Regions from separate parts of the Methylobacterium sp. 391_Methyba4 genome, predicted to be linked through region 1. Evidence: riboswitches for the same ligand, from Rfam matches in the RefSeq annotation. Region 1 holds a riboswitch; each other region holds the start of a gene.
What was found. Region 1 has a riboswitch for cobalamin ahead of P9K36_RS18505 (TonB-dependent receptor). Riboswitches for the same ligand answer to the same signal wherever they lie in the genome.

Region 1 (5,616 bases):
TGTTCGGCCTGCCCATGGAGAACGAGATCGGCGTCCAGACCCGCACGGACTCGATCCGCGTTGGCCTATTTAACACGACGAACCGCCAGTACCGCTCCGGCGTGCTCGACGACCGGGTGCTGGAGACGAGCGGGGCCTTCTATTTCGACAACCGTGTGCGCTGGACCGACTGGCTGCGCACCAGCGTCGGCTTCCGTGCCGACGGCTACTACGCGAGCGTCGTCTCCGACACGCCGGCCAACTCCGGCAAGGCGCGGGATGCCATCGTCAACCCGAAGCTCGGCCTTGTGCTGGGGCCCTGGTTCGACACCGAGCTCTACGTGAACTACGGCGGCGGCTTCCACTCGAACGACGTGCGCGGCGTGACCGCCACCGTCGATCCGACATCGTCCCTCTTCAACACCACGCGCTCGCCCTTCCTCGTGCCGTCAACGGGCTACGAGATTGGCCTGCGCAACCGCTCAATCGCCGGACTGGAGACGGCGGTCGCCCTGTTCCGGCTCGACTTCGCCTCGGAGAACCTGTTCCAGGGCGACACCGGCACCACGGAGCCGAGCCGCCCGACCCGGCGCTTCGGTGTGGAATGGACCAACCGCTATGCGGTGACGCCCTGGCTCTCGCTGGAGGGGGACCTCACGATCACCAACGCCCGGTTCTCGGACTACGATCCGGTCGGCAACCGGGTGCCGGAAGCCCCCACGACCATCGCTTCGGCGGGCGTGACCTTCGGCGAGCCCCTCGGCTGGTTCGGTTCGTTGCGGTTCCGCTACTTCGGCCCGCGCCCGCTGATCGAGGACAACTCGATCCGTTCGCGCCCGACGGCGCTCCTCAACGGCCGGGTCGGCTACAACTTCGAGAACGGCATCAGCGTCTCGTTGGACGTACTGAACCTGACCAACAGCAAGTCCGACCAGATCACGTACGCCTACGTATCCCGCCTACCTGGCGAGCCGGCCGAGGGGCTGATCGACCGCGTCTTTCACCCTGTCGAGCCCACGGCCGTGCGCCTCACCATCGCCGGGCGGTTCTGATGCCGAAGGTTCGAGGCGCTGGCGACTTCACGAACGTCCAGATCTTGAGCGAGCGCATCAGCCAAGTTCATGACGCGTACGCCAGTGCAACTCTCGTTCTACTTGCTCCCGAATGTCAGGGCGTAGCGCACCACAGGCCATTTTTCGTTGCAGGCTTTCCCTGGTGTTCCCGGAAAAAGGGCGCTCGTTCGACCATCGCCGGCGAACGGTTTCCAAGGCAGAGTTCGTCGGCATCGTCTTGTGCAAGCGAGGGGGAGCCTCGGTGGCGACCTTTTGAAGGCCCCTTCCATTGTCGGCAAGTCGCGCCTGTGGCTCAGGGACGGTGATGCAGTCATCTGAAGCGAAGTGATGGTCGGCCCCAGTCGCAATCGAGAGGCGAGGCCTCGCTCCATCAGAAGCAGGGTCACGCTGCTCTACCTTGTCCTGATCGCGGCTAACATCGCCGCTTGGTCGTGGGCCTACAGCCTGTTCGCCGGGCAGCCGGCCCTGCTCTCGACCGCGCTGCTGGCCTACGTCTTCGGGCTGCGCCACGCGGTCGATCCCGACCACATCGCCGCCATCGACAACGTCACCCGCAAGCTGATGCAGGCCGGCCAGCGGCCGGTCTCGGTCGGCTTCTGGTTCGCCCTCGGCCATTCCACCGTCGTGGTGGTGGCCGCGGCCGCGGTGGCGCTGGCCGCGACCAGCCTGATCACGGCCTCGGAAGGCTACCGGGAACTCGGCGGCCTGATCGGCACCGGCGTCTCGGCCGCCTTCCTGATCCTCATCGGTATCGTGAATCTCGTGGTCTTGGTGGGCGTCTGGCGCGCGTTTCGACAGGTGCGGCGCACCGGCCGCTACGTCGAGGCTGACCTCGACATGCTGCTCGCCAATCAAGGCGTTCTCGCCCGGATCCTGCGGCCGCTGTTCCGCCTCGTGACGCGCTCCTGGCACATGTATCCGCTGGGCCTGCTCTTCGCGCTCGGCTTCGACACCGCCACGGAGGTGAGCCTCTTCGGGCTCTCGGCCGCCCAGGCGAGCCAGGGTACCGACCTCTGGACGATCCTGGTCTTCCCGGCGCTGTTTACCGCCGGGATGACGCTGGTCGACGCAACCGACGGCGTGCTGATGCTCGGCGCCTACAGCTGGGCCTACGTCCAGCCCATGCGGAAGCTGTTCTACAACCTCACCATCACTCTGGTGTCGGTGGCGGTCGCGCTGGTGGTCGGCACGTTGGAGGCGCTGAACCTCCTGGCAGACAAGCTCAACCTCCAGGGCTGGTTCTGGCAGCGGGTCGCCGCGATCAACGACCATTTCGGCGTGCTGGGCTTCGGCATCGTGGGCCTATTCGCGGCGGCGTGGCTCCTTTCGTTCCTCGTCTATCGCCTCGGTGGATTCGACCGTATCGAGGTCAGACCGGCGGATGCTCCTTGACCGTTCCCGGGTATCAGACGGGACAAAGACCGATCCGTCCCGGACGCCACACATCTGTACAATGTGTTTCCATACATTGACGGATAGACACACGGCAGCTTAGCTTGAGCGTGACGGTTCCCCTCGGGGATCAAAAGGGAACGCGGTGAGGTCACGCCCGTGAGGGCTCGACCGATGCCGCGGCTGCCCCCGCAACTGTAAGCGGCGAGTCCTTCATCACCACGTCACTGGGCGGCCTCGCCCGGGAAGACGATGAGAGGGCGACGACCCGCGAGCCAGGAGACCTGCCGTCAGCCGTGGTCACACGCGGAGCTTGCCGGGCGGGGTGTCCTGGGAGGTGTCGCGGCGTCGTGGTTCCTTGGAGGACGCGACCGCCGAGGCCTCGTTCGCGGTGACGTGCCACAGCCGTCCCCCGAGGCCGTCCCGTGTCCAGTCCCGTTTCCTCCGCGCTCCGGCGCACGCTGGCGTTGTCCTGCGCCGCATCCGCGCTGCTCGTCTCCATTCCCGCCCGCTCGCAGCAGGTCGCCGCGCCCTTCGCCGATGCTCAGGGAGGCGCGCAGGCCGCGGTCTCGCTGTCCGAGATCTCCGTGTCGGCTACCGGCGTGCCGACGCCGATTGCCAACACAGGATCGAGTGTCACCGTGCTCACCGACCGCCTGCTTCAGGAGCAGCAGCGCCGGACGGTGCCGGATGCTCTGCAGCAGGTGCCGGGCCTCAACGTCGTGCAGACCGGCGGCGCCGGCGGCCAGACCTCGGTCTTCATCCGCGGCACCAACTCGAACCACGTGAAGGTTCAGATTGACGGCATCGACGTCAACGACCCCTCGACCCCGAACCGCGCCTTCGACTTCAGCCAGTTGCAGACCTACGACCTCTCGCGGATCGAAGTGCTGCGCGGGCCCCAGAGCGGCCTCTACGGGGCCGACGCCATCGGCGGCGTCATCTCCGTCGTGACCAAGCGTGGCGAAGGGCCAACTCGGGCAACGGCGACGGTCGAAGGCGGCTCGTTCGGCACCTTCAACCAGTTCGGCAACATCTCCGGGTCGGAGGGCATCTTCGACTACTCGGTGTCGGTCGGCCACATCCGGCAATCGGCCCTCCAGATTACCCCGTTCGAGCTGCTGCCCCGCGGGGTGCCGTTGCGGACCGCCTTCACCGACATCAAGACGGTCTCGACCAAGCTCGGGGCGCAACTCACCGACGAGTTCCGCCTCAACTACGTCCTGCGCTTCTCCGACAGCGCCTACCTCGACCAGGCCGACGGCGGCTTCCCGTACGTGCCGCTGCCGTACCGGAACCTCAACGACCAGCAGCAACTGATCATGAGGGGCGAGGCCGAGTGGACCCCGGTGCCCGGCTTCCACAACGTCTTCGGGGCGAACTACTCGAAGTTCGACCGGCTATTCGCCGGCCCGCTCGACCCGCTCGCGCCGCCGACACCCACCACCTACCTCGGCGAGCGGACCCGGTTCGATTACCGCGGCGACTGGCAGGTCTCACCCGGCAACCTCGTCCTGTTTGGGGCACAGCGCGAGGACGAGCGCTTCGAGACGACCGGCATCGACCGGTCCAACGGCAACACCGCCGGCTTCGCCGAGCTTCAGACGACACCCTTCGCGGGCGCCGCGCTGGTCGCCAACATCCGCCACGACTCGAACGACCAGTTCGGCGGCGCGACCACCTTTCGGGTGGCGCCGAGCTACATCGTGCCCGCCACCGACACCCGCCTGAAGGGCAGCGTCGGGACCGGCTTCAAACCGCCGACCCTGAGCCAGCTCTACCAGGACTATCCGGGCTTCCGCTTCTTCGGAAACCCGAACCTACGGCCGGAGGAAAGCTTCGGGTTCGACGGCGGCTTCGAGCAGCCGCTGTTCGACGGGTTCATGACCGTGGGCGCGACCTACTATCAGACCGACTTCAAGAACCTGATCCAGACGGCCTACTACCCGACCTTCTCCACCAACGTGAACGTCGGTCAGGCGACTGCCTACGGCACCGAGAGCTTCGTCGCCCTGCGCTTCAACGAGTTCTGGAGCGGGCGGCTCGACTGGACCACCACGGTGACGAAGGACGAGATCGCCCACCAGGAGCTGCTGCGTCGGCCTCGCAACAAGGTCAGCGCCACCGCGATCTGGAACCTGATGCCGGGCCTGACCATAACCGGCACGCTCATCGTGCTGGGGTCGTTCGTGGACGGCAACCGGGACTTCTCCGTGCCTCGCCTGAAGGCCCCCGGCTTCACGCTAGTGAACCTGTCGGTCAACTACGCCTGGAGCGAGACCCTGACGGTATTCGGGCGGATCGATAACCTGTTCGACAAGCGCTACCAGAACCCGACTGGCTTCCAGGGCCCGGGGCTCGCTGTCTACGGCGGCGTCCGCGTGACGTCGTTCTGAGGTCGCCGATGCCGTCGCGCCTCGTAATCACCTTCGCGGCCATGATGTCCGCCGTACCCATCGGCGCGGCGGCGGCACCCGTGCGGGTGGTCTCGATGAACCTGTGCGCCGACGAGCTCGTCCTGCGGCTGGCCGACCGCGACCAGGTGCTGGCGGTCACCTACCTCGCACGCGACTCGCGCGGGTCGACGGTCGCGACCGAGGCGGTCGGGCTGCCGGTGACGCGGGGGCTCACCGAGGAGGTCGTGGCCTTGAAGCCCGATCTCGTCATCGCCGGTGCCTTCACCACCCGCACGACGGTGGGCATGCTCAAGCGCGTCGGCGCCCCCGTGCTCGAACTCGGCGTGCCGGCCGACCTCGACGGCGTCCGCGCACAGATCCGGCAGGTCGCGGCGGCGCTCGGCCATCCCGAACGGGGCGAGGCGATGGTGGCGGCGCTCGATGCGCGTCTTGCCGCCATCGTGCCGGCCAAGCGGCCTCTACGCGCCCTGGTGATGCGTCCGAACGCCTTCACGGTGGCACCCGGCGGGCTCGGGGACGCGCTGATCCGCGCCGCCGGCCTCGTCAACGTCTCGGCCGAGATCGGGCGTGACCGCCTGGGGCAGGTGCCCCTCGAAGCAGCGGCGCTGGCGAACCCGGACCTGATCGTCGTCGATGAAGGAGCGCCGGGCTGGCCTTCCCTGGCCGACACGCTCCTGCACCATCCCGTCTTCAGGGCCCTCTCGCGGGCACACCGGACGGTCGACATCCCGAACCGCTTCTGGACGTGTCCGGGA
Region 2 (5,616 bases), 3.0 Mb from region 1:
CGCAGGTCGAGGGCGACGCCGGCATCCTGAGCCGGCTGGCCGCCACGATGGTGACGTTCGACCCGCGATTCGAGATCTTGCCCGGCACCAAGGTGCGCGGTGCCGCCAATCGCGTGCAGTCCGACCCGTACCGGGCCGATTCCGGAGAGGTGGTCGCCGAGTAGCCGGCGAAAGCCGCTCTTGCTCCGCAGCCGATCGCGGTCCGGGATGGCGGCAGGACGACGGAAGAGGTGCTCACGGGATGAGGGTATCGGTCCCATGTCGGATGAGGCGATCACGGCGGGCAGGCGGGGGCGGGATCCGATCCTGATCGATCTGGCCCTGCAGGGCGGCGGCGCGCACGGCGCCTTCACATGGGGGGTCCTCGATCGCCTGCTCGAGGAGCCCTGGCTGAGCATCGACGGCATTTCCGGGACGTCGGCCGGTGCCATGAACGCGGCCGTCCTCATCGAGGGCTACGAGCGGGACGGGGCCACCGGTGCGCGCGCGGCACTCCAGACCTTCTGGGACGCCGTCTCGCGCGCGGCCCGGTTCAGCCCGCTGCAGCGCAGCCCGCTCGACGTGATACTGGGCCGCTGGACGCTCGATTCCGCGCCTCTGTATCTGGCCGCGGACCTGATGGCGCGGGTCTTCTCCCCGTATGACCTCAATCCGCACGACTTCAACCCGCTCAGACAGATCCTGGACTCGCGGCTGGATTTCGAGCGTATCGCACGGAGCCGGATCAAGCTCTTCGTCACCGCGACGGATGTTCATACGGGCCGGGGCCGGGTGTTCCGCAACGCCGAGGTCACTGCCGACGTGCTCCTCGCCTCGGCATGCCTGCCGACCCTGTTCCAGGCGGTGCGGATCGACGGTGCCTCTTACTGGGATGGAGGCTATTCCGGAAACCCGACGATCACCCCCCTGGTCCGCGAATGCGAGTCGCGCGATACGATCATCGTGCAGGTCAATCCGGTCGAGCGCAGACAAGCGCCGACCTCGGCCCGGGAGATCCTCAACCGGCTCAACGAGATCTCCTTCAACGCGGTCCTGCTCAAGGAACTGCGGATGATGGCCTTGCTGCGGCAGGTCGCGCCCACGGACAATTCCGAGTGCGCCCGATGGGCGGCCATGCGCATGCACCGCATCGCCAGCGACGTTGTCGCCGAGCTGGGCTCGTCCTCGAAGCTCAATGCGGAATGGGCATTCCTGACGATGCTTCGGGACGAGGGACGCCGGAGCGCCGCGACGTTCCTGACCGATCATGGGCCGGATCTGGGCCGGCGTCCGTCTTTCGACCTCGACCGACTGCTCGAAGGCGTCTGACGCAGCCGGAACGCCCCGTCGCGCATGACAGAGCTTGCTGAACTTGATAAAGATCAAGGTGCATATATTGATTTATGATTTATGTTTATTCGGTATAGATGCAGCATGTATTCCATTTATCAGTCTTGCGCGTCGCAGATCGACGATATCTTGTCAGACTAAATGGGTCTCTGCCCAAGCCTCTTCACACCGGTTCACGCGCATGATCGGCGCGGCACTTCGCAGTCGGACCGGCTCGATTCCGGGGGAGCACCTTCACACCGAAGACCGCTCGTCGCATCCGGCCGGCCCCGGAAACGGCCCGGCGCCCACAGACAGAGGAGTGAACGCTTATGCACACGATCCGGGCTCTTCGCGCGGCGCTGGCCGCCTTACCCCTGTTGACCTTCGCGACGTTCGCGGACGCGACGGCCGCTGGTCCCGCACTGGGCAAGGCGCTGGCCGGACCGACGGTGTCGGAAGCCAGGGTCACCATCGGCCGTCACAAGGCACTTCCGAAGAAGAAGCGTATCCATCGCGAGCGGAAGATGTAGGGGCGATCGAGCGACCGCAAATGCACGACTGACTTGACCGGCTGGCTTAGAACCGAACCGATCGAGAGCATCTGCCCGGTGCAAAGCCAGCCGGTCAGGGTATCGGGTTCGCGCCGAAGGAGAAGTTTTGGCACGGGGCCACCGCGACTACGGCGATGAGGCATGCCGCGATCCAAGGCTGGACGGCAAGGCCGGCCCTGAGATGGAGCGGGTCACCGAAGGACCGTATGCCGGGTCATGAGCTCGGGCCGCGCGTTCGGCAATCAGCAACACGATGCCAAGAGCGTTCCATCGGATTTCCATTCAGCTGAGACGCTCGGCGCCCAGCGGCGCATGAAACAAGTCGTCGATGACCGCTCGTCCGTTCGGTTCAGCATAGCGCATATCCAGCCGCCATCGGCCCGCCGATCTCATTCGGACCCGCGTCGTCCGAGCCCAATCCGGTCCATCACCGCAACGTGAGAGCGGTGCATTCCATCGGGGATCGGACTGTGTCCATAGCGCCACACGTAACGTAACACTGTTACAAAGTTTGTCAGGCCCGTTGACCGGATGCGCGCCGGTGGCGAATATCGTCCAGCCAAGGTTCTTCGGGTCCCGGCCCGGAGCTAAGACGGGAATTCGGTGCGCTTTTCGGAGCGAATCCGAAGCTGCCCCCGCAACTGTGAGCGGCGAGCGCCTGCCACCGATGACCACTGGTGCTTGCACTGGGAAGGTCCGGCGGGCGCTTTGACCCGTGAGCCAGGAGACCTGCCTTCGGCACGATGACGTCCCTCGGGCGGGGTGCCCCGGCGGAGCGCGCGGTGTCGCCGTCTCGTGGGCGACGCTGCCCGTATCCCCGTGGCCTCCACCCGGCAACAGCGAGTGTGTGGTGGCGACCTCCGAACGTCCGTCTCTCGGCGAGCCTGCGCGGTTTTCAGCGCCATCAGCGCGTCGTCCGCGGACTCCGCATCGCGGTCGGCGGCTGGCGCTCGCCGCTGTCCTCTCGGCCGGGCTTCCGATCGAGGACGTGCGGGCGCAGGAGAGCGTGACGTTGGAGGAACTCTCGGTCGAGCAGGTCGGGGAGGGTGCCGGCCGCACGACGGCCTCCGGGCGCGGCACCATCGGCCTGATCGGCCCGACGCCGGGATACGGAGCGGGCACGGCCGTCAGCGCCACGCGCACAGCCACTCCGCAGATCGACGTGCCGGTGGCCGTCTCCGTGGCGCCGCGGGAGACGATCACCGACCTCGCCGCCACCCGCGTAGACCGGGCGTTCAACTATCTGCCCGGCGTCGCCCAGCAGAACAATTTCGGGGGGCTTTCGATCTTCAGTTACGCCATCCGTGGTGTGACGACCTCGGAGATCTACAAGAACGGTTTCCCCCTCAATCGCGGGACCCCGCCTCCGCCCGACGCGCAGAACATCGAACGCATCGAGGTGCTCAAGGGACCGGGGGCGGCCCTGTTCGGACGCAGCGATCCCGGCGGGCTCGTCAACCTCATCACCAAGCAACCCACCGCCGAACGGTTCGTCGAGTTCGGCAATCAGGTCGATTCGTTCGGTCTGACCCGCGGTACCATCGATGCCGGCGGTGCCCTGAACGCGGACGGGACGGTCCTCTATCGCTTCAATCTCGCCGCACAGGGGGCCGGCAGCTTCCGCGACTTCGTGGACAGCGACCGGCTGCTCGTGGCTCCAGTGGTGAGTTGGCAGGTCACGCCGGACACACGCGTTACGGTCGAGACCGAGTTCGTGAAGAACCGCATCGTCTTCGACCGGGGCGTGATCGCGCTCAATCGCCAGCTCGGCTTCCTGCCGCTCTCGCGGTTCCTCGGCGAGCCCGGTCAGAGCACCTACCAGAACAACAATTCGCTGCAGGTCCGCGTCGATCATCGCTTCGATGAGAACTGGCAGATGCGGCTCGCCGCTTACTTCAACACCGGCGATCTGGAAGGGGAATCGGCGGAGATCCGCGGAATCGCCGCCAACAACCGCACCGTCTTTCGCGACCGCAACGTGCGCGACTATCGCTGGGACGTGGCGGTCGGTCAGGCCGACCTGATCGGGCGGTTCGATACGGGCGGCATCGGCCACACGCTCCTCCTCGGCATGGACCGGGAGAGCACCGACAGCCGGACGGTCTATCTGCGCTCGAACTTCCGCACGAGCCCCTTCGCCCTCGACATCTATTCGCCGGTCTACGGACAGGCGCTGCCGCCGATCACCATCCCACGCAACAATATCGAGCGCATCACCAATACCGGCCTCTATGCGCAGGACGAGATCGTCCTGAGCCCGGAATGGCGGGCGCTGATCGGCCTTCGGCTCGACATCTTCGAGCAGAGCTTCCGCGAGCGCGTGGTGCGCAGCCAAGTGGACCAGTCGCGGGTCGCGGCCTCGCCCCGGGCGGGCCTGGTCTACCGGCCGATCCCGGAACTCGCCTTCTACACCAATGTCGGCACGAGCTTCCGGCCGAATATCGGCACCGACGCCGCCGCCGTCACGCGCGGCACGGCGCTGCCGCCCGAGACCGGCCTCGGCTACGAGGTCGGCGCCAAGTCCGAATTATTCGGCGGCAATTTGCTCCTCACCGCCGCCGCCTTCCGCGTGGAGCGGGAGAACGTGCTCACGCCCGACCCGGCGAATACCGGCTTCTCCCTCGCGGCCGGCGCCGTGCGCAGCCAGGGCTTTGAGCTGACGGCTCAAGGACAGATCACGCCGGAACTGAAGCTCCTGGCCGGCTACGTCTATGCCGATGCCCGCGTTACCAAGGACAACGTGCTTCCGGTCGGCGCCCCCCTGGTCAACGTGCCCCGCCACTCCGGCAGCCTGCTCGCGGTCTACGAGCCAGCAGGCGCGTGGCGCGGCTTCGGGATCGGCGGCGGCGTGCGCGGCGTGGGCGAGCGGGCGGGCGACGCGGCGGGGTCCGGCTTCACCCTGCCGGGCTTCATCGCGGTCGATGCGCTGGCCTATTACAAATTCGGCAACGCCCGCGTGGCGCTCAACATCGAGAATATATTCGACACCGATTACTATGAGAGTTCACTGAACGTATTCCGCGTCTATCCGGGCTCGCCCCGTCGCATCACGGGCTCCGTGACGGTGCGGTTCTGATGGCGGTTGAGCCGGTGTTGGCGCTCGGCCGCGTCGTCAAGCAGTTCGGAGGCAGGACCGCCCTCAGCGGTCTCGACCTCACCCTGCGCGCGGGTGAGGTCTATGCCCTGCTCGGTCCCAACGGTGCCGGAAAGACCACCACGATCAACCTCATCCTCGGCTTCCTGAAGGCCGATGCGGGGGAGGTCCGGGTCTGCGGGATCGATGCAGGGACGGATCCCATCGCTGCCCGGGCGCGCACCGCCTACATCCCGGAGCAGGTGGCCCTTTATCCGGGGCAATCGGGATTGGAGAATCTCCGTTACTTCGCGACCCTCGCCGGTCTCGCGATCGATCGGGCGGAGGCCGAGACGCATCTCGCGGCGGCCGGCCTGGCGCCCGAGGCCTGGTCGCGGCCCGCCTCCGGCTATTCGAAGGGGATGCGCCAGAAGGTCGGCATCGCCATCGCGCTCGCGCGAAAGACCCGGCTGCTGCTGCTCGACGAGCCGACATCCGGCCTCGACCCATCGGCGGCGGCGGCCTTCTCCGGGACGGTGCGGGCGGCGGCGGAGCGCGGCACGGCGGTGCTGATGGCGACCCACGACCTCTACCGCGTGCGCGAGATGGCCGACCGGGTCGGCGTGCTGGCGGGCGGGCGCGTCGCCGAGGAGATCGATCCGAGGCGCTACGCGCACACCG
Region 3 (5,616 bases), 140 kb from region 1:
GGCCCTCGACGGGCACCTGCGTGTCCTCGTGGCGCACGGATTCACCGATCTCGTAACCCCGTATTTCGCCTCGAAGCTCCTGCTGGCGCAGGTCCCGGCCTACAGCGCCGGTCGCCTGAGCCTCGCAGTCTACCCTGGCGGCCACATGTTCTACACGCGACCGGATTCCCGCGCCGCCTTCAAGGCGGATGTCGAACGGATGTACACGGACGCCCTGAAGGTCCGCGATGGCGGCTCGGCGCGTTCGGCCGGCGCACCCGCGGAACGTCTCAGGACCGCACCGTGACGTGTTCGTCCGGGATGCAGGCAGCGGGGTCGTCGCCGGTCGGATCGTGACCGGCGCGACCGATCAGACATCGTCGAAGGCGAGAGCTTCGGCCGGGTACTCCACCATGCTCCGGCGCTGAGCGTCGGTATTCTGCCACTCGCCGACTTTCATGTACCGGCCTTCGCGATCACGAACCTCGACCACTTTCCCGATCGTGGGAATCGACTGGAAGCCCTGCGGCCAATTGGACGCGAAGTAGAACACCTGCTCGACGCGCTCCGAGAGGTGGCAGATCGCCGGCCCAAAGGTTCCGAGCCCGAAGACGAGGTAGCGGCCGTTCACCAGAGCGGCGACATCGGAGATCAGCGATTCGCTCTGGATCTCCACGGGTAGGCCGCGCTGCGCCGCATAGGCTTCCACTTCTGCAATGACCGGGTTCAGCCGGTTCTCGAAGACGAGCTTGACGGAACGGATGCGGCCCTCGGCCTGCAGCCGGTCGATGACCATCCGGTAGAAGGCGAAGGGCGGCTGCGGATAGTGCGGGTCGACCCAGGTGCTGAAGATGTCGCCCGACCGGATATGGATCAGGAGTTGATCGTCGGGCTTGGCCGCAAATGTCCGCGGCAGGCCGTTGAACAGGGGCCGGATCACATCCTGAACGATCGCGCGCGAGTCGATCGGGCCCTGCAGCGCCGTCACCCGCTCGAACTGCGTCGGATCGAAATACAAGCCGGACAGGAAGTAGCCGTCCGGCGGAAGCGGCTCGTCCGGCGGAATGAACGTGATGCCGTCGCAGGTCAGCCTCTCGGTCAGAAAGATCACCTTGCTGCGGTCGACCTTCGGGACCTTGATGTATTTCAGGTTGAGCGCCTTCGCGATCGAGACGGCGATGATGTATTGCACGAGGCAATTGCCGAAGGCGCCGTTCTCGAACAGCGACAGGCCGACGAGGTTGCGGCTTGCCCGGCCAGGCGCGGCTTCGAGATTGTAGGTGACGTAGACGTTAGCGTCGGGCTTCTCGTTCAGGAGCGTGATGTCGAGCCCGAGGAGCGCCCGCAGGGCGATGAGGTCGATGGCGGCTTCATCGGCGCGGATGTCGACGCCTGCGACGAGCGCCGGATCCGGCACCGCGATCCGCACGAGACGCGCCCAGACCAGCTCGTCGGCTCCGATGGCGGCCACGAGGGCGCCCGGCTTGGCGGTCCAGCCGACGATGTCGGGCGCGGACCACGTGACGCCGTCCTGCGAGACCTCGACGGCCACATCGCCGACCTCGGGCGCGACAGCATCCTGTACGGGTCGCAGCGCGACCGCGCGGATCGGAAAGCGACCGTCCAGATCGATCTCGAGCCAGGCGGTGCCTTCGTCCTGTACGATCCGGGGGGCGCGGCCGGTGGCGAGATCGACGAGGACCGGGCTCGGATCGTCTGCGAGGGCCATCGGGTCTCCGAGAACTGAGCGGAGGCGCCCATGCCGGGCCGGCCGGGCATCCGGTGCGGCGGTGCCCGCATCGGGGCGCGGACGTCAAGCCCGGCCACCCGCGAAGGGACGCACGGGAATCCGAACGGATCTGGCGCCGCTCCGTTGTGTCGTCGCCGGCATGCGTCTACAACGTGCCGGTGACGGTGCCCCGGCAACGGGGTGAAAAGGGAATGCGGTGAGGGGCTTCGCCCCGATTCCGCGGCTGCCCCCGCAACTGTGAGCGGCGAGCGCCTGCCAAGCGCCACCGGAGCGATCCGGGAAGGCGGTGGGCGCGCCGAGCCGCGAGCCAGGAGACCTGCCGTCGCAACAGGATCCCGCAATGCCGCCGGTGGGGCGGCTGGAGACACTCGACGATGATCGCTCAGACCCTCGCCCCCGTCGCCGCCGGTACCCGCTCGTCGGAGCGTCCGGTCGCCGTCGCGCTCGCGGCCATGCTGGGCCTCGGCCTGCTGTTCATGGCGGGTTTCTCGCCGGCGATCGCGTTCCACAACGCGGCGCACGACTTCCGCCATACCCAGAACTTCCCCTGTCACTGACGCCCTCGGCGCAGGGATGATCATTCGGCTTCTGTCGGCGGCCCTGGCCGCCGGCTTCTTCGCGGCTGCCGTTGTGACGGGCCTCGAACTCACGCTGACCTCGCCGCTGATCGTCGCGGCCGAGCGCTACGAGCAGCAGGAACCCTCGCATCAGGCCGCGAAGGCCCTTCCGATCGTGCTCGCCCATGCCGGGCATGACCACGCCGCACCCGACGCGGCACCGGAATGGCAGCCCGGCCCCGGACTGCCGCGGATGGCCTTCACCGGTCTTGCGACCCTCGTCGGCGGCGTCGGCTACGCCCTGCTGCTCGGCGCGGTGATGCTCGCCTGCGGCCGCGAGCCGACGCCGCAGGTCGGTCTCGCCTTCGCGGTGGCGGGCTTCGCCAGCGTCGCCCTCGCGCCGGGCCTCGGCCTGCCGCCGGAACTGCCCGGCAGCGCCGCTGCACCGCTGGCCGCGCGGCAGGCCTGGTGGGTGATGACCGCGGCGGCGACCGGAATGGGACTCTACCTGATCACGATCCGCCGTGCTCTGATCACGATCCTGGGTGGCCTCGTCCTGATCATAACCCCCCACGTCGTCGGCGCCCCGCAGGCACCGGAGGGCGCGTCGGAGCTTCCGGCCGCACTGGCCGCACAGTTCGCCGCCCGGTCGCTGGCGATCAGCTTCGTCTTCTGGATCCTGATCGGGTTGGGGCTCGGCTGGGCGTGGCAGGCGTTTTCCCGCGACACGCAACGGGGAACGGCCCGTGCCTGAGACCGTCCTGTACGTCTGCACGACCTGCCGCCGTCCGGACGACGATCCGGATGGACCGCGCGCCGGATCACGCCTTCTGGAGGCGCTTCAGGCCCGGAGCGCCGGCACCCCGGACCTGCGGGTCGAGGCGGTGGAATGCCTGTCGGTCTGCAAGCGGCCCTGCACCGTGGCGGTCGCCTCGGCCGACCGCTGGACCTACGTCTACGGCGACATGGATCCGGCCGCCTCGGCGGAGACCATCCTCGCCGGACTCGCGGCCTATGCGGCGACCTCGGACGGCATCGTGCCCTGGCGCGAGCGTCCGGAGGCCTTCCGCAAGGGCGTGATCGCCCGCATCCCCCCGTTCCCTGAACCCCGCCCGCTCCCCGCCGGCACCCTGGAGGCCGCGGAATGACCATCGTGAACAAGATCCCCTGCACCATCGTCACGGGCTTCCTCGGAGCCGGCAAGACGACATTGGTCCGCCACGTGGTCGAGAACGCCAGGGGGCGCCGCCTCGCCATTCTGGTCAACGAGTTCGGCGACGTCGGCTTCGACAAGTCCTTCCTCGCCGCCTGCGGGGTCGAAGGCTGCACCGAAGAAGCTATCGTCGAGCTGCCGAATGGCTGCATCTGCTGCACGGTCGCGGACGATTTCGTTCCGGCGCTGGAGACTCTCCTCGGCCGCGCCGAGCCGCCGGAGCACATCCTGATCGAGACCTCGGGCCTCGCGCTGCCGAAGCCGTTGGTTCAGGCGTTCCAGTGGCCGGCGATCCGCTCGCGGGTCACCGTCGACGGGGTCGTCGCAGTGGTCGACGGCCCGGCCGTCGCCGCCGGCGTCTTCGCGGACGATCCGGAGGCACTGGCCGCCCAGCGGGCCGCGGACCAATCGGTCGATCACGACAATCCGCTGGAAGAGGTCTTCGAGGACCAACTCCTCTGCGCCGACCTCGTGGTCCTCAACAAGGCCGACCTCATCGATGCCCCGACCCGCGCTCGGGTACGTGCCGAGGTGGAAAGCCACCTGCCCCGGGCCGTGAAGGTGGTGGAGACCGAGAACGGCGTCATCGACCCGCGGGTGCTGCTCGGCCTCGCGGCGGCCGCCGAGGACGATCTCGATTCCCGCCCGTCGCATCACGGCGAGGGCGAGGATCACGACCACGACGACTTCGAGACCGTGGCGCTGCCCGTCCGCCCCGCGATCACGGCGGGCGATCTGGCGGCCCGGGTCGAGAAGGCAGCCGAGATCCCGGGCGTCCTGCGGATCAAGGGTTTCGCCGAGGTCGAGGGCAAGGCGATGCGCCTCGTGGTGCAGGGGGTCGGCCGGCGCGTGGCCCACCATTTCGACCGGCCGTGGAAGTCCGGAGAGGCCCGGGACGGCAACCTCGTGGTGATCGGCCTCAAGGGGTTCGACCAGCGCGCCGTCGCTGCGGCCCTCGCGGGATGACGGCCGCCGCGCGCGCCTGCGCGGCTGACGGCGGCGCGCCGGTGCGCGCGGCCGCGGTCTAGGGGCCGTCGATGCATCTCGTGCGCATCGATACCGTCTCGCTCGACGAGGGTGAGGCGGCGGTGGATCTCGGGCAGGAGCCCGGCGATCTGGTTGTGCTGTCGTTCACCGACAGCGACCTCGCGGCGGTCGGCCAGGCCCACGCCGCAGAGCCCGGTCTGCCGAGTCTCCGGCTCGCGAAGCTCGCCAAGCTGCGGCATCCGCTGTCGGTCGACCTCTACGTCGAACGCGTCGTGGCGCACGCCAAGGTCGTGGTGATCCGTTGCCTGGGCGGACTGGATTACTGGCGCTACGGGATCGAGCGCTGCGCCGAAACCGCGCGGGCGCACGGCGTCGTGCTCGCGGTCCTGCCGGGCGACGACCGGCCGGACCCCCGTCTCGCGCCGTTCTCCACCGATCCCGCCCTCGCCGGGGAACTCGACGCCTATTTCCGTGCCGGCGGTCCCGGCAATCTCCGGCGGATGCTGCGATCCCTGGCCATCCGGCTGGGCGCCGAGGGGGCGGTCGAGCCTCCGCAGCCCCTGCCCCGCGGCTTTCCCTGGTGTCCGGGTTGCGGCGCTCTTCCCCTCGAAACAGCCATTGCCGCAGCTGAAACGGCGATCCCGCTCGACGGCGCGCCGTCGCCTGCCCATCCGCTGGCCCTGCTTCTGATCTATCGCTCCGCCGTGCTCGGCGGCGACACCGAGCCGTTCGTCGCACTCTCAGCCGCGCTGCGCGCCCGCGGGATCGGGGCGCTGCCGATGGTCGTGTCGAGCCTGAAGGAGCCCGAGGCCGCCGCGGCGGTCGCCGATGCGGTGCGGGCGCGCAGACCCGACCTCGTCATCGCAGCCACGGCGTTCTCCGCGCGTGAGGACGGCACCGACTTCGTTCTCGACGGCGCCGGCTGCCCGGTCATTCAGGCGTTCACGGTAGGGTCACCGCGCGCGGCCTGGGAGGCGTCGGCCCGCGGCCTCGGCGCATCCGATCTCGCCATGCAGATCGCGCTGCCGGAATTCGACGGCCGGCTCTCGGGCTTTCCGATCTCCTTCAAGGAGGAAAGCCCGGAGGTCGCCGGCTTCACCCAGCGGCGGGCGGTGCCCTACCCCGCAGGC
Region 4 (5,616 bases), 2.7 Mb from region 1:
CAGGCGCCCGTCTTCGTTGCACCCTGCGTGCCGGCACGGCGGCGCAGGCGCGACGGACCTCCGGAGCCATCATCCCTATCCGCCAGCGAAGCTTGCAGGAGCCTCGACCGGACGGGCGCTCCTCCAGCCGATGCATCCGGGCCGGGGCGAGGATACCGCCCTCGGGACGCGCATTCGGCCGAGGGGCGACGGGCAGGGCGAAGCGGTTCTCCTGCCCGACCCGGGTCGTGGCCGCAGCCCAGGAGGTCCGGCGCGGACTCGACCAGGCGCGGGACCGTCGCGACGGCATACCGGGCGCGGCCCCGACGGCGATCGGCGGGTCGCGCCGCAGGGCGGCGGCCGGAAGTCCCGTACACTCTGACGAACCCGGCCGTGCCCTGGCTGCCCACTCAGGCTTCCGGGGCCTCGACGATCGGGTCGTAGCGGGTGGCGTCGAAGCCCAGCAGGTTCCAGCTCTGCGCCATGTGGGGCGGTAGCGGCGCGCTCACATCCACGGGCTTGCCGGTGCGCGGATGCGGGATGACGATCCGGCGGGCGAGCAGGTGCAGGCGATTCTGGATGCCCCCCGGCAGCTCCCAATTCTCCACGGAGAAGTATTTCGGGTCGCCGACGATCGGGTGGCCGATATGGGCCGCGTGGGCGCGCAGCTGGTGCGTCCGTCCGGTCACCGGCTTGAACGACAGCCAGGACAGCTTCTGGGCGGCCTGATCGACCATCGCGTAGTAGGTCAGCGCGTGGCTCGCCCCCTCGTCGCCGTGCTTGGCGACGCGCATCCGCGCGTCGGCGTCGGTGGGCTCCTCCTTGGCCAGGTAGGTCGAGACACGCCCCTGCCGGACCCGCGGCACGCCCGCGGTCAGCGCCCAGTAGATCTTCCGCGCGGCCCGGGAGCGGAAGCTCTTGGCGAGCGTCGCGGCGGCGAGCCGGGTCTTGGCGACGATCAGGCAGCCAGCCGTATCCTTGTCGAGCCGGTGGACGAGGCGCGGCTTCTGGCCATCCGGGCCGGTGAGGGCGGCGAGCAGGCCGTCCACGTGCCGGACCGTCCCCGAACCACCCTGGACCGCGAGGCCGAAGGGCTTGTTGAGGATCATCATGTCGGCATCCTCGTAGAGGATGAGCGACCGTATGAATTCGGCATCGTCCTGCTCGCGGGCGGCGTTGCGCGGGCGCTCGGAGGGCTGGTCGAGGCGCAGCGGCGGCACGCGCACGCTCATGCCCGGCTCCAGCCGGTCGTTCGGCTTGGCGCGCTTGCCGTCGACGCGCAGTTCGCCCTTGCGGACGATGGTCTGCACGCGGGTGAAGGGCAGGAGCGGGAAACGCGCGGTGAGGAAGCGGTCGATCCGCATGCCGGCCTCGTCCGGCTCGACCATCAGGGTCTGCACCCCGGAGGCGAGGGTCGCGGAGGCGGCCGCGCGCTGCTCGCGGCGGGTCGGACCGGGTGTCGGCGCGGGGGCAGCGGCAGGGGCAGGCGCAGGGGCCTCCGAGCGCTTGGAAACGGGCCGGCTGCCGGGCTTCGCCGCCAGCGGACCGCGCGGCGCGGCGGCGTCGCGCCGCGGCTTCGCGGGCCGGGCCGGGACTGCGGCTGCGGCTGCGGCTGCGGCGCCCTGCGCACCCCAGGGATCGCGCGCACCCGCATCGTCGCCGCGATTGCGGGCCGCGCGCTCTGCAGCGTCGCGGGCGCTGGTGCGCGGGCCCGTGCGGGCACGGCCGTCGGCCTGGAACTTGCCGGGCTTGAACTTGCCCGCATCGAACTTGCCGGCCTGAGGCTTGCGCCCCTTCGGCCCGCCGCTTTTGGGAGGTCGTGTCGTCATGCTTCCGCCGGCACCCGTCTCCGCTTCGGACGGAGCGTCCGGGCGCATGGGCCGCGGCGTCGCGGACGTCCGGACCGATGGGATTGCACGGCTGTAGCATCGCCCGCGCGCAGCGGCAAAGGCGGCAGCGCGATCGCGCCCGTCAGGGCTCCGCGTCCCACGCCGCGCGGAGCGAGGCCTTCAGCCCGGTCGGGAAGAGTTCCGGCCCGCCCGGGACGTCGAGCCCGTCGAGATCGCACCACCGCGCCACGCAGGCGGTGCCGCAATCCTCGTGAAAGACGAAGCGCTCCTGTCCGTCGAACCGGCCGGGCGGCAGGGCGACCGGGAACAGGAACAGCACCTCGTGCCCGACCTGCCCCTCGTGCAGGAAGATGTTCTCCACGACGCGCGGGCCGCCGAGCACCGTGACGGTGACGCCGAGCTCCTCTTCGAACTCCCGGATCAGCGCGTCCTCGGCCCTCTCACCGAATGCGACGCTGCCACCGAGGGGCCGGACACCTGTTAGCCGCCCGTCATCCGCATGGATCTCCGCCACCAGCAGGCTATCGCCGCGCCGGGGGAGCCCCAAGGCCTTCACGCGGATCTCCGCAGGGGGACGCCAGACCGTCATGCCGAACCGGCTAAATCGTTCCCGACGGCGCCGCAACGAACCGGCGGGCCGCCGCGTCGATCCACGACAACTCCCGGACGTGCGGTTGACGCCCGGACGCACGACGGCCAAGCTGTTCCTCGACGGTTCCCCTCGGGGATCAAAAGGGAACGCGATGAGGGGTCCGCCCCGAAGCCGCGGCTGCCCCCGCAACTGTAAGCGGCGAGCCCTTCACCACCACGTCACTGGGTCACCCCGGGAAGACGGTGCGAGGGCGGCGACCCGCGAGCCAGGAGACCTGCCGTCAGCCGTGGTCACACGCGAAACGCGCCGGGCGGGGTGTCCTGGCGGGTGTCGAGGCGCCGTCCATCCCGAGGGGAGGCGGCCGCCGAGGCCTCGTTCGCGGTGACGTGCCACAGCAAGCGCGCCCGCGACGCCGTTCCCATGTCCGTCTCCACCGTTTCGCGACCTGCGATCCCTGTTCCGGGAGGCCTCCGCGCACCCGTTCAGGCTCAGGTTTCCGGATGGTCGAGGAATTGTAATGTTATTACAATGCTTATAGGACGAAGGGGCCGGCGCGCGCCGTGCACGGACCGCTTTCCCCATGCTTCTCTCGATCCATCGCGCCCGCTCCGGCGGGCCGGCTCCCCTCTGTGGCGTTCTCCTCGCGCTCCTCGCCAGTCCGACCGCCGCCCAGGAGGCCGTCACCCTGGATGAACTCTCCGTGGCCGGCGCGGGCGGAGACCCGAACCGCGCTGCGCCGAACGGCCTCAATCTGCGCACCCCGGACCGGACCGCGAGCCGCCTCGGTTTGACGCCGCTGGAGACGCCGGCCAGCCTCGACATCGTGTCGGGCGAGACCGCGCGGCTGCGCGGCCAGGATACGATCGCCGAAGCCGTGACCCAGGACGCCACCGGCATCACCACCATCGCGGCACCCGGCAACGGCAACGGCGCCTTCACATCCCGGGGCTTCGCCGGCCCGAACTCGATCCAGCAGCTCTACGACGGCACGCGCTTCTACGTCGGCGCCAACACGGTGACCTTCCCGTTCGACACGTGGAACGTCGAGCGGATCGAGGTGCTCCGCGGCCCGTCTTCGGTGCTCTACGGCGACGGCGCCATCGGCGGCGTGATCAACGTGGTGCCGAAGAAGCCGGTCTTCGTGCCAATCAACGCCGCCCGCGCCGTTGTCGGCACGGATGGCGTCGCGCGCCTTGCGTTCGATTCGGGCGGCGGAATCGGTCAAGCGGAGTTCGGCGACACCTTCGCGTATCGCCTCAACGTCAGCGGCAATCGCGCCGACGGCTGGATCCGGCCGGAGGGCGATTTCCGCAACCTCGCGGTCTCGGCCGCCCTGCTGTTCCGGCCGAGCGCCGATCTGGCGTTCACCCTGAGCCACGATCTCGGCTACCAGGAGCCCGCCCGCTACTGGGGCACGCCGCTCGTCGAGGGACGGATCCCGGACCTCATCCGGTTCAACAACTACAACGTCCGGGACGCGAAGATCACCTGGGCCGACAACTGGACCCAGCTCAAGACCGAATGGTCGCCCTCGGCCGACATCACGATCCGCAACACCGCCTACCGGCTCACAAGCCGGCGCCACTGGCTCGACGTCGAGCAATATTCCTACAACCGCGGCACCGGGCTGGTGGACCGGGGCGATTATCTGGAAATCTACCACAGCCAGGAGCAGGTCGGTGACCGGCTCGACGCGACGTTCCGGGGCAGCCTGTTCGGCTTGCCCAACCAGTTCGTGGCCGGGTTCGACGTGAACCACATCGACTTCCGGCACACCAACAACTTCTACTTCGACCAGACCACCAGCGTGCCGCTCGTCGGCTACGATCCGGGCCTCTTCCCGCAGAACGGGCGAGCCCGTCCGGCCTACGCCACGCAGACGAGCCAAGCCTCGGTCTTCGCGGAGGACCGTCTGATCCTGTCGGACAAGCTCTCGTTCCTCACCGGCGTGCGCCTCGACGTGCCGACGCTGAATCGGGAGGACCTGCAGACGGGATCGCGGTTCGAGAAGACCTACCGGGCGCTGGGCTACCGGTTCGGCCTCGTCTACAACCCGACGCCGGACAGCGCGCTCTACGCCCAGTACAGCTTCGCCACCGACCCGGTGAACAGCCTGATCACGCTGAACCAGTCGCTGGCGGGCTTCAAGCTCGCCACAGGCGATCAAGTCGAGATCGGCGCCAAGGGTCTTGCCTTCGACGGTGCCGTGGAATGGACCATCGCGGGCTACCGGATCGTCAAGGACAACCTGATCTCGGCAATCCCCGGCCAGCCGACGCTGTCCACGCAGGTGGGGAGCCAGTCCTCGCAGGGATTCGAGCTGGCCTTGGGCTGGCGCTTTGCTCCGGGCTGGCGGCTGGACGGCAACCTCGCGCTGCTGCACGCGCAGTACGACCGGTTCGACCAGACGGTGAACGGCGCCACGGTCTCGTACGCCGGCAATCAGCCGATCGACGTGCCCGAGCGCGTGGCCAACCTCTGGCTGACCTGGGACGTCTACCGCGACTGGACCGCGCGGGTCGGGCTTCAGAACGTGGGGCAGGTCTACAGCGACTTCGGCAATACGGCGCGGCGCCCGGCCTACAACCTCGTCAACGTGGTCCTCGACCATCAGGTCACGGCGGAGTCGCGCCTGTCCGTGCGGGTCTACAACCTGTTCGACAAGGTCTACGCGATCAGCGGCAATGCCGTGAACGGGGTCGGGACCAACTGGCTGCTCGGGCGGCCGCGCTCGGTCGAGGTCGCCTACACGGTGACGTGGTGAGCCTGCCGCGGCGGCTCGGCAAGGCGGGGCGGCGCTGGCTGCTGCTGTTCCACCGCTGGGCCGGGATCGCCGCGGGGCTGTTCTTCGCCCTGTGGATCGGCTCCGGACTGGTGATGCTCTACGTGCCGTTCCCGGCGCTCACCGGGGCCGAGCGCCTGGACCGACTCGCACCGATCGCCTGGGAGCGCGTCGCGGTGGCGCCCGACGACGCGCTGCGGGCCGGCGGTCTTGCCGGCGTGCCGGCGGCCTTCGCCCTGGAGATGCGCGGTGCGGAACCGGTCTACCGGATCGCCGACCGCGAGGGGCGCCGGGCCACGGTCTCGGCGCGGACCGGGGAGCGGCTCGGCCCGCTGAGGCCCGAGGATGCGTTGCGTCTCGCGGCCGAGGGGATTCCGGGCGCACATGTCGATCCGGTCGAGCGGGACCAGTGG

Region 2: it holds a riboswitch for cobalamin, as region 1 does, so the genes downstream of both, P9K36_RS01615 (TonB-dependent siderophore receptor) here and P9K36_RS18505 (TonB-dependent receptor) in region 1, are expected to answer to the same signal.
Region 3: it holds a riboswitch for cobalamin, as region 1 does, so the genes downstream of both, P9K36_RS17745 (CbtB domain-containing protein) here and P9K36_RS18505 (TonB-dependent receptor) in region 1, are expected to answer to the same signal.
Region 4: it holds a riboswitch for cobalamin, as region 1 does, so the genes downstream of both, P9K36_RS05760 (TonB-dependent siderophore receptor) here and P9K36_RS18505 (TonB-dependent receptor) in region 1, are expected to answer to the same signal.

What each region holds. Positions count from the first base shown of each region.
Region 1 is NZ_CP121475.1:3,935,282-3,940,897, forward strand. Features, by position in the region: gene P9K36_RS18495 (TonB-dependent receptor) at 1-1,031, shown strand, start outside; gene P9K36_RS18500 (HoxN/HupN/NixA family nickel/cobalt transporter) at 1,380-2,444, shown strand; cobalamin riboswitch at 2,542-2,751, shown strand; gene P9K36_RS18505 (TonB-dependent receptor) at 2,870-4,840, shown strand; gene P9K36_RS18510 (ABC transporter substrate-binding protein) at 4,849-5,616, shown strand, end outside.
Region 2 is NZ_CP121475.1:321,283-326,898, forward strand. Features, by position in the region: gene P9K36_RS01600 (alkyl sulfatase dimerization domain-containing protein) at 1-164, shown strand, start outside; gene P9K36_RS01605 (patatin-like phospholipase family protein) at 259-1,308, shown strand; gene P9K36_RS01610 (hypothetical protein) at 1,641-1,841, shown strand; cobalamin riboswitch at 2,408-2,614, shown strand; gene P9K36_RS01615 (TonB-dependent siderophore receptor) at 2,851-4,938, shown strand; gene P9K36_RS01620 (ABC transporter ATP-binding protein) at 4,938-5,616, shown strand, end outside.
Region 3 is NZ_CP121475.1:3,799,733-3,805,348, forward strand. Features, by position in the region: gene P9K36_RS17735 (peptidase S10) at 1-286, shown strand, start outside; gene P9K36_RS17740 (discoidin domain-containing protein) at 350-1,708, opposite strand; cobalamin riboswitch at 1,875-2,068, shown strand; gene P9K36_RS17745 (CbtB domain-containing protein) at 2,104-2,286, shown strand; gene P9K36_RS17750 (CbtA family protein) at 2,303-3,040, shown strand; gene P9K36_RS17755 (DUF1636 domain-containing protein) at 3,033-3,434, shown strand; gene cobW (cobalamin biosynthesis protein CobW) at 3,431-4,465, shown strand; gene cobN (cobaltochelatase subunit CobN) at 4,537-5,616, shown strand, end outside.
Region 4 is NZ_CP121475.1:1,189,103-1,194,718, forward strand. Features, by position in the region: gene P9K36_RS05750 (RluA family pseudouridine synthase) at 390-1,808, opposite strand; gene P9K36_RS05755 (NUDIX domain-containing protein) at 1,951-2,418, opposite strand; cobalamin riboswitch at 2,525-2,718, shown strand; gene P9K36_RS05760 (TonB-dependent siderophore receptor) at 3,002-5,185, shown strand; gene P9K36_RS05765 (PepSY domain-containing protein) at 5,179-5,616, shown strand, end outside.